DNA from 4 places in the Comamonas sp. A7-5 genome. Region 1 is predicted to be linked to each of the others. Evidence: predicted binding sites of a transcription regulator. Region 1 holds the regulator's gene; each other region holds the start of a gene.

Region 1 (2,200 bases):
TATTTCCGAGAAGACGGTGTTCCTGGTGCCGCGTTAATGCCAGGTCTTGCCGGTCTTCGTGAGCCATCACGGAGGCCGGACAAGGGCACCGCCAATCGGCAACAATTTATGCCACCCTGCCATGCGTGCCTGGGTGGTCAGAATTTTGGAAAGAGGTTTCATCATGTCGGCAGCACAAGCCAAGGTCTCGCAAACGGCCAAGATCATCCACCCCGAGGACGGCAAGCCCTGGTGGAAGTTTGCCCATGTCTGGCTCATCATCGCCGGCCCGGTGATCGTGGTGATTGCCGGCTTTGTCACCGCATACATCGCACTGAGCAGGCCCGATCCCGTGATTGACCCCGACTACTACCGCCATGGCATGGAAATCAACCAGCGCCTGAGCGAAAGTGAAAAAAGCCTGGCCCCAGCAGTCACCGGCCGCAATCATGCGGCCACGCCAGCCAAGGATCATCCGCTGGATCGCTGAGCGCTCCGGCGCTTGCTTCGCCAAGGTCGCTTTTGCGGCCTTTTTTGTTGCCGATATCAAAATCAGAGCGTGTTGCGCATGCACCGTCTAACGTTGATGTAGAAGTAAATGGTTTTTTGATATTCGGATTGAGAAGGGTGCTACTGAAAAGAGAGTAATTCAGGGTTTCCCGCCACGGTGCATGCCCGCAGTCCTGCATGAACGGTCACCACTGTTGTGCAAAATATGATCAAGCCCACAGCCCAAGGAGAATCAGGATGGATGCTCGACGCTGGATGTGGATTGTCTGGCCGGCCTTTCTGGCGGCGGCAATCATGGAGATGGTGGTTTTTGCCTTTGTGGACCCGCTGGATGTGCACTGGCTGGGCTCCCCACTGGACTGGTCGCGCCAGGCCATCTATACGGTCGCTTTTTTTGCCTTCTGGGTCGTGACGCTGATTGGAGGTGCGATGACGGTGATGCTGGGGCGCTCCGTCAGCGATCTCAATGGCGGCATCGTTTCCGAGCCTCTGCCCGATTAATTCGCACAGATAAAAAAGCCCGCTGTCCGCGGGCTTTGTCTTGAGAGTGTCTGTCGAATCGGTTCAGCTCTGGCATTGCTGGCTGTTGACGATGCGTTTGAGCGCCTCGGTATCCAGGATGCGCAGGTGGCGCTGCTTGACTTCCACGATGCCTTCCTCTGCAAATTTGGAGAAGGTGCGGCTCACGGTCTCGAGCTTGAGGCCCAGGTAACTGCCGATTTCTTCGCGCGTCATGCGCAGCACCAGTTCCGACTTGGAAAAGCCGCGTGCCGACAGGCGCTGGACCAGGTTCAACACAAAGGCCGCCAGGCGCTCTTCGGCACGCATGCTGCCCAGCAGCAGCATCACGCCATGCTCACGCACGATTTCGCGGCTCATGACCTTGTGCACATGGTTTTGCAGGGCCGTGACCTCGCGCGAGAGCTGCTCCAGTTTGTCAAACGGCATGACACAGACCTCGGCATCTTCCAGGGCCACGGCATCACAAGTGTGGTGGTCGTTGACGATGCCGTCCAGACCAATGATTTCGCCAGCCATCTGAAAGCCTGTGACCTGATCGCGTCCGTCTTCGGTGGCCACGCTGGTCTTGAAGAAGCCGGTTCGAATGGCATACAGAGAGGTGAACTCTTCGCCATTGCGAAACAGCAGCCCGCCGCGCTTGACCTTGCGGCGCGTGGCCACAATCTCGTCAATGCGCTCCATTTGTTCATCGTCCAGGCCCATGGGCATGCACAGTTCACGCAGATTGCAGTTGGAGCAGGATGCTTTGATGGTCTGAAGATTCATGGGCTTTTTGCAACGGCGCAGACAGACACAGAGTGGAGAGTCGCGCTGGTCATTGACCTCGTGGTTGAAGATGAGATGGATCAAATTGTCGCAGCACTTGCCTTGAGGTCTCTTGATTTTCATCAAGGACAGGGTGATTGCCTTGGGGCACATTGCCTGTATTCGTTCAAAAACATGCGCTTTTGCCTATTTTGGGCATGATTTTCAGGATCTGATTTCCATTGAAATCTGCTCTATACAGAGTGTGGGCGCACCCTAACTCCCAGTTATGACCGCAGTCACGCCTGAGTTGCTGAGCCGCTTTGATATCCCCGGCCCACGCTACACATCGTTCCCAACAGCCGACCGTTTTGTTGAGGCTTTTGGTGCAGACGACTACATACTGGCACTCAAGCAGCGCAAGACGCATTCTGGCTCGCGTGCT
Region 2 (2,200 bases), on a different contig from region 1:
TTCGTGCATGCGGGCAAAGATGTCGTTGATGTTTTCCAGCTTGTCGGTGGATACGGTGGCCTTGACCTTGCCCTGAGCAGCAAAGTCCAGCGACTCCTGCAGGTCCAGGCGCGTGCCGACGATGGAGCCGCGCACCGTGATGCCCTTGAGCACCATGGAGAAAATCGGCAGCGGAAAATCGCCAGGTGGCAGGCCGTTGAGCGAAATCGTGCCGCCGCGACGCACCATGCCCAGAGCCTGCTCGAAAGCCTTGGGCGACACGGCCGTGACCAGCACGCCGTGGGCGCCCTCGATCTCTCTTTGCAGATAGGCCGCCGGGTCGGTGTTCATGGCGTTGACGGTGACGGTGGCGCCCAGCTGGCGCGCCAGCGCGAGCTTGCTGTCGTCGATGTCGACGGCAGCGACGTTGAAGCCCATGGCCTTGGCATATTGCACAGCCATATGACCCAGGCCGCCGATGCCGGAAATCACCACCCAGTCGCCGGGCTTGGCATCGGTGACTTTCAGGCCCTTGTACACCGTGACCCCGGCGCAGAGCACCGGAGCGACGTCGATAAAGCTCACGTTGGATGGCAGGTGGCCCACATAGTTGGGGTCGGCCAGTGCGTAATCGGCAAATCCGCCGTTGACCGAATAGCCGGTATTGGTCTGAGATTCGCACAAGGTTTCCCAGCCGCCTATGCAGTGGCGGCAGAAGCCGCAGGCGCTGTGCAGCCAGGGCACCCCCACGCGATCGCCTTCCTTGACATGCTTGACGTTCTTGCCCACCGCAGCCACATGGCCCACGCCCTCATGGCCGGGAATGAAGGGCGGATGAGGCTTGACAGGCCAGTCGCCTTCGGCCGCATGCAGATCGGTGTGGCAGACGCCGGAAGCAGCGATCTTGACCAGGATCTGATCGTCTGCCGGTCGGGGAACCGGCATCTCTTCGATCGTGAGCGGCTTCCCGAAGGAACGCACCACGGCGGCTTTCATGGTCTGGGGTAAGGACATCAGAGCACCTCCTTGAAGCAAGAGGGCAAGGCCGTGGCCTGTGGGCCGGACACTTGCCCGTCAAAGAACCATACCGGTATGGAATGGGTGTTGCAGCGGGCTTCGTGACCCGCTGCATGGCTCGGGCGGAGCGAACCGCCGCAGCCATCTCGTACTGTGCAATGGCTGCAGCATACCTTCTTTGACTTAACTCAAGCCGCGCCCATCCCTGCCTTCTGGGCCTCGGCGCGCGGACGGCTAGGCGCCGCCTTCCAGATAGGCGGCAATCGCCTGCTCGCGCGCCTTGCTCACTGCGTCGCCGATGGCTTTGCCCTTGAGGCCGCGCTGCGCTGCGGCCTGGGCGACCGGGCCGGTTTCCACGGCAAGCGCCGCTTTCAGGGCATTGCCCAGGCGCTGGCGCTGCGGATAGGCCGCATCTTCAAAGCCCAGACGTCCGCGCGCGTCGCATTCGCAGGCCTGCAGGGCTTCCTCGAAGCGCTGGGGCTTGCGTATGGCATCGCAGCGCTCGAGCAGGCGCAGCAGGGCGGCGGCATTGAGTTCGTGGCTGCGGTGGATGTTGCCATGCTCGCGCGCCACGACCTCGGCCAGCTCCTTGCAGTCGTTGGGCACGCGCCAGCGCTCGCAGACCTGCAGCAGCAGGCGGGCGCTGCGCTGCTCATGGCCGATATGGCGGGGCAGCACATCGGCCGGAGTGGTGCCCTTGCCGAAGTCATGGCACAGGCAGGCAAAGCGCACGGACAGCGGTGCCTGCAAGCGGGCCGACATGTCCAGCACCATCATGGCATGCACGCCGCAATCGATCTCGGGGTGGTATTCGGCGCGCTGGGGCACGCCCCAGAGCTTGTCGAGTTCGGGCAGCAGCCGGACCAGCGCTCCGCATTCGCGCAGGATCTCGAACATGCGCGAGGGCCGGGCCTCCATCAGGCCGCGGCTGATTTCCTGCCACACGCGCTCGGGCACCAGGGCATCGACCTCTCCGGCCGCCACCATCTCGCGCATGAGTTCCATGGTCTCGGGCGCGACGGAAAAATCGGTGAAGCGCGCCGCAAAGCGGGCCAGACGCAGAATGCGTACCGGGTCTTCGCGGAAGGCATCGGTCACATGGCGCAGCACGCGATCCTTGAGATCCTGCTGGCCGTGGTAGGGGTCGACCAGGTCTTCGAGGTTGCCGTTGCCTGTCCAGTCTGCGGGAGCGGCGATGGAGTTG
Region 3 (2,200 bases), 130 kb from region 1:
GGTGCAGAAGACGGCCGGCGTGCTGGGCGATGATCTGGCTCTCAATGCCGAGCAGGTCACGGGAGTGAAGGCCAATCGGGAGTTGCCAGTGGTCTGGGCGGTGGCCAAAGGTTCGTTGATGAACAAGGCCATCCTGGTGCCCGCAGCGCTATTGATCAGCGCCTTTGTGCCCTGGTTGATCACGCCTTTGCTGATGGTGGGGGGCGCTTTTCTGTGCTTCGAAGGCGTGGAAAAGATCCTTGAGCTGTTTCACAAGCACAAAAAGCATGATGCGCATGATGCCGTGGTGGATGCCGAGGAGGCTACCCATAAAGGTGTTGCGCCTTCATCGGTGCGTGCCGCGCGTGAAAAGCAGATGGACCCGATGGAGTACGAAAAGCAGAAGGTCAAGGGGGCCGTGCGCACGGACTTTATCTTGTCGGCCGAAATCATGGCGATTGCGCTGGGTACGGTGTCCGCCAAACCCATCTGGGAGCAGGCCTCGGTGCTGATCGCAGTAGCTCTGGCCATCACCGTGTTCGTCTATGGACTGGTGGCCGGGATCGTGCGCATGGATGATGTGGGCGGCTGGCTGATGGCCAAGAGCAGCAGCGCTGCCAAGGCCATGGGCCGTGGTCTGATTGCTTTTACCCCGTGGCTGATGCGCGGGCTGTCCATCGTGGGCACGGCTGCCATGTTCATGGTGGGCGGTAGCTTGCTGGTGCACGGCATAGAGCCTGTCGAACATTGGATAGAGCAGGTGATTGTGCCCACGGGCGGTATTGTTGCAGCGCTGGGACCGGTGTTGGTACATGTGCTGGTTGGGGCCGTCATTGGCGGTGCGGTTGTGGTGTGCATGGAGTTGTGGCACAAGCTGCGACCAGCCAGGGTGGCTCATCCGAATTGACGACTACCATCACTGCTGAAGCAAATTTTTGCGCTTCATCAGTGTCCTGGGCGGACGTGGCCGATGGGCAACGTCCGCTTTTTTCTTTGCGGTGTTGGTGTGCGGGTTGACCTGGGACAAACCCGTGTGGCAGTGGCTTTGCTTCAATGGATGCCAAGGGATGCAAAGCATTGCACTCACCCAATTCTTCAAGGAAAGAACCCATGAAAAAGACTCTGATCGCGATTGCTGCTGTTGCCAGCGCCCTGACGGCCGGTACCGCTTTTGCCCAATCTTCGTTTGACGGCTCCAGCCCTTGGCAGGTTCGCGTGCGCGCTCTGCATCTGGACAGCGACAACGGTGGCGCTGCCGGAGACGCAGGCGTGAGCATCAACAACAAGTGGATGCCTGAGCTGGACGTGTCCTACTTCTTCACGCCCAACATTGCGGCAGAGCTGGTGCTGACCTATCCCCAAAAGCATGATGTGCGCCTGAATGGCGGCAAGATCGGTTCGCTCAAGCATCTGCCCCCCACCTTGCTGGCGCAGTACCACTTCACCAACTTCGGGGCCTTCAAGCCTTATGTGGGGGCAGGCGTGAACTACACACGCTTCTCGAACGTGGACATCCTGGATGGTGCCGTGACCGTGAAGAAGAACAGCTTTGGCGGCGCGCTGCAGGTCGGCTTCGACTATGCGCTGGACAAGAACTGGTCGCTGAACTTCGACATCAAGAAGGTGTATCTGGGTACCAAGGTCACAGGTGCAGGCGTGTTTGAAAACACCAAGTTCAAGGTTGACCCATGGCTGGTGGGTGTGGGCGTGGGCTATCGCTTCTGATAGCTTCACGGCAAAGAGTGTTCTTGTCTGCGGCCTTCTTCCCGCAGGCGAGGCACGCACCGCAGGCTCTGCGGTGCATCGGAGTCAGCAGGTCGGCATGGCCTGATGACTTCGGAGGCTAGGGTGTATGTTTAGATCGGTATTCCGCCAGCGCGGGGTACCGATTTTTTTTGCTGAATTCTTTGGCCAATATTGACTTTGTCAGCATTGCTGCATGCGCATGCAGTAAAAGGATCGCTGGCTTCAGTCCTACTTCTGCCGATTGCCGGCCGCGCTAGGCTGAGGGCCTAAGAACGTGTTTACGATCTCCTTGCACTCCAACGCGGTAAGCACGTTCTAAAGCAGGCTTGGCAGTGATGGCGCGGGCAATGGCTGCATCGCGCGATCAGCTCATCAGGAGGATCAGCATGCGCGCGACACCGGACAGGCAGGCAGCATCGATAGAGTTTGCATCACGCGCAGGGCGCATTCCATTGCCTCTGGCGTCCTCGTTGAG
Region 4 (2,200 bases), on a different contig from region 1:
GCGTATCGATCATGCCCGGCATCACCAGCTTGCCCTGGCAGTCGATCACTTGCGCACCTTCCACCTTCTCGCCGGCAGAGGGCAGGGCGGCAATCAGCTTGCCCTGGATCAGCACCTGGACGCCTTGGCGCACCGACTTGCCCGTGCCGTCAAACAGGCGCAGATTGGTCAGCAACACGGGGCGGTCGGCCGGCCTGGCCGCCCCGCCCGCGCCTGTCTCGGCAGCATGCAGGGTCACAAATGGCGCCATCATGGCCGTCACCCCGCCCACAAACATGCGGCGCGACATATCGCTCATCACCCGCTCATGCAGCAACTGGCACACCACGCTGCCGCAGGTGCAGGTTCTCGGGCGAATCGGGCCGGTCTGCCACGCCAGGCCGGCATCGGTTGCGATTGCGTGACTCATCTGCTTTTCCCTTTTTTCAAAATGAACAAGAGACGCCGCTGCCGGCGTGACAAATGGAACCAAAGGCTCACAATTTGATGCACCGATGCTACACGACGATCGGCCATGAAAAAGCGCCCCACCGCACGAGGGCGATGGGGCGTTGCTTGCATTATGAGAGCGGCCGGGAAGTGGCTGCGCTGCAGTCGAGCATGCTTAAACCGGGCGGTGCACCAGAACCGGAATGCTGCTGTTGACCAGTACGCGCTGGGTCTCGCTGCCCAGCAAAATGCCGGCAATGCCCTTGCGGCCGTGTGATGCCATGCAGATCAGATCGCAGTTACCCTCCTGCGCCTGCTTGATGATGGCCTGATTGATGGAGATATTCGTGACCCGCACCGTCTGGCAGGCCACGCCCTCGGTCTTGGCAATGTCCAGGGCAGCTTGCAACACCTGATCTGCTTCCTTCTGGGCGCTCTTGTCGAACTCTGCAGAGTTGTAGGCGATCAGCGCCTCGGCTCCGTAAATCATGGCTGCGTAATCCGGCATCACATACAGCGCCGTCACCTGTGCGCCTTGTTCCTTGGCCAGTTGTATGCCCGCGCGCAGCGCGGCCTCAGAGAGCTTAGAGCCGTCCGTAGGAATCAAAATGTGCTTGAACATATCCAGCCTCCTTGCGCATAGGTGCGCGTCTTGTTGCCAAATCAATTCGATCGATCACCGAACTCATACTCACACTCCAGGGCTGCTAATGCAACACCTTGAAATGAGTATTCAGACGGTTTCTTGATGGAAATCAAATTCATGAGGTTGCAAGTAAAAACCGCCTCAAGCCCTTATCCATAAAGCGTTGAAAGCTATCAAAAGTAGATTTTCCGAAGGTCTTGCGCAGCCTGCTCTGCGGCTGTTGCCGGTCGGCAGGCTGGACTGGCTCTCGCGGTGCTGGGAGTAGGCTGTTGCCAGTTTGGCCAGTTGGGCATCGGTCGAGCCGATGGTCTCGCCGTCGGCAATGCGCCATGGCAGGCTGTCGAAGGAGGCCTGCCTCAGCTCGGTCACAATCGGCTGTATATGGCGCAGGGTGCGCGACCGTAATTCAGGTTCGGCAGGTGGCTGCTGTGCGCTCATCTATCGGCATCGCCCTGTATCAAGGTCATGAACGCAGTGCGGTGCACTTGCGCCTCAGCCTTCGCGACTAGATTGAAGGTCAGCTCCATGCGCCGAATGCCGGCAGCCTGCTGTGAATGACCTCCATGCGCTGAACGGCATCTATATAAGCCAGTTTGAAGGCAAGCGCCTTCTTGCCTGTAAGGGCCATGACCAGCAGCGTAAGGCCATCACGGACGATGCGGTAATCGGGGAGTGTGCGCCCTGCGGATCCAGTGAATTCGGCCGGGGCGTGGAGTCCTTTGAGAGTGCTAATCAGATTTCAACTGCGGCCCTTGCCGTTGGGTTGGGCGTGGGCTCGCCAATCTTGTGCAAGGTGTTGCGGTCGGTATGGGCAAAAGGCTCGCTCTGGCCGGGGATGGTCAGCGTGGTTTCCTGCTCGTACGACCAGGTGCCGTCCGAGTGCTTGGTGATGGTGATGGTATAGGCGTCGGTTCTGAAGGCGTGCTCCAGAAACGGGTTGCTGGAGATGCCGTTGACGGTGGAGCCGCGCTCGGCCCTGAGGGTGAAGCTGGTGGCGTCAGCCGTGGTCTTGCCCGTGGCCATGGCGGTCTGTCCGCGCGGGATGGTCAGGGTCTGGATGATGTTGCCGGTGGCAGGCTCCCACAGCCAGTAACCGACCTGGTCGTGAAAGGTTTCCACATCGTC

What was found. Region 1 encodes FNR, which switches genes on or off when oxygen is low (the NO sensors DNR and NnrR bind a similar motif). Its sites were predicted from a motif close to TTGATNNNNATCAA; they were not measured.
Region 2: the regulator FNR is predicted to act here: its motif matches at 1,175-1,188, upstream of adhP (alcohol dehydrogenase AdhP).
Region 3: the regulator FNR is predicted to act here: its motif matches at 993-1,006, upstream of AAIL67_RS02545 (OmpW family outer membrane protein).
Region 4: the regulator FNR is predicted to act here: its motif matches at 1,175-1,188, upstream of AAIL67_RS09495 (universal stress protein).

Annotation. Positions count from the first base shown of each region.
Region 1 covers NZ_JBCPWO010000001.1:435,579-437,778, reverse strand. The annotation lists gene ccoG (cytochrome c oxidase accessory protein CcoG) at 1-37, shown strand, start outside; gene AAIL67_RS01975 (FixH family protein) at 164-469, shown strand; gene AAIL67_RS01970 (hypothetical protein) at 727-990, shown strand; gene fnr (fumarate/nitrate reduction transcriptional regulator Fnr) at 1,054-1,776, opposite strand; gene hemN (oxygen-independent coproporphyrinogen III oxidase) at 2,045-2,200, shown strand, end outside.
Region 2 covers NZ_JBCPWO010000005.1:141,870-144,069, reverse strand. The annotation lists gene adhP (alcohol dehydrogenase AdhP) at 1-993, opposite strand, end outside; gene AAIL67_RS10980 (multifunctional CCA addition/repair protein) at 1,231-2,200, opposite strand, start outside.
Region 3 covers NZ_JBCPWO010000001.1:565,609-567,808, reverse strand. The annotation lists gene AAIL67_RS02550 (DUF808 domain-containing protein) at 1-886, shown strand, start outside; gene AAIL67_RS02545 (OmpW family outer membrane protein) at 1,090-1,704, shown strand.
Region 4 covers NZ_JBCPWO010000004.1:307,322-309,521, reverse strand. The annotation lists gene AAIL67_RS09500 (amidohydrolase family protein) at 1-409, opposite strand, end outside; gene AAIL67_RS09495 (universal stress protein) at 605-1,051, opposite strand; gene AAIL67_RS09490 (hypothetical protein) at 1,217-1,513, opposite strand; gene AAIL67_RS09485 (heme-binding beta-barrel domain-containing protein) at 1,808-2,200, opposite strand, start outside.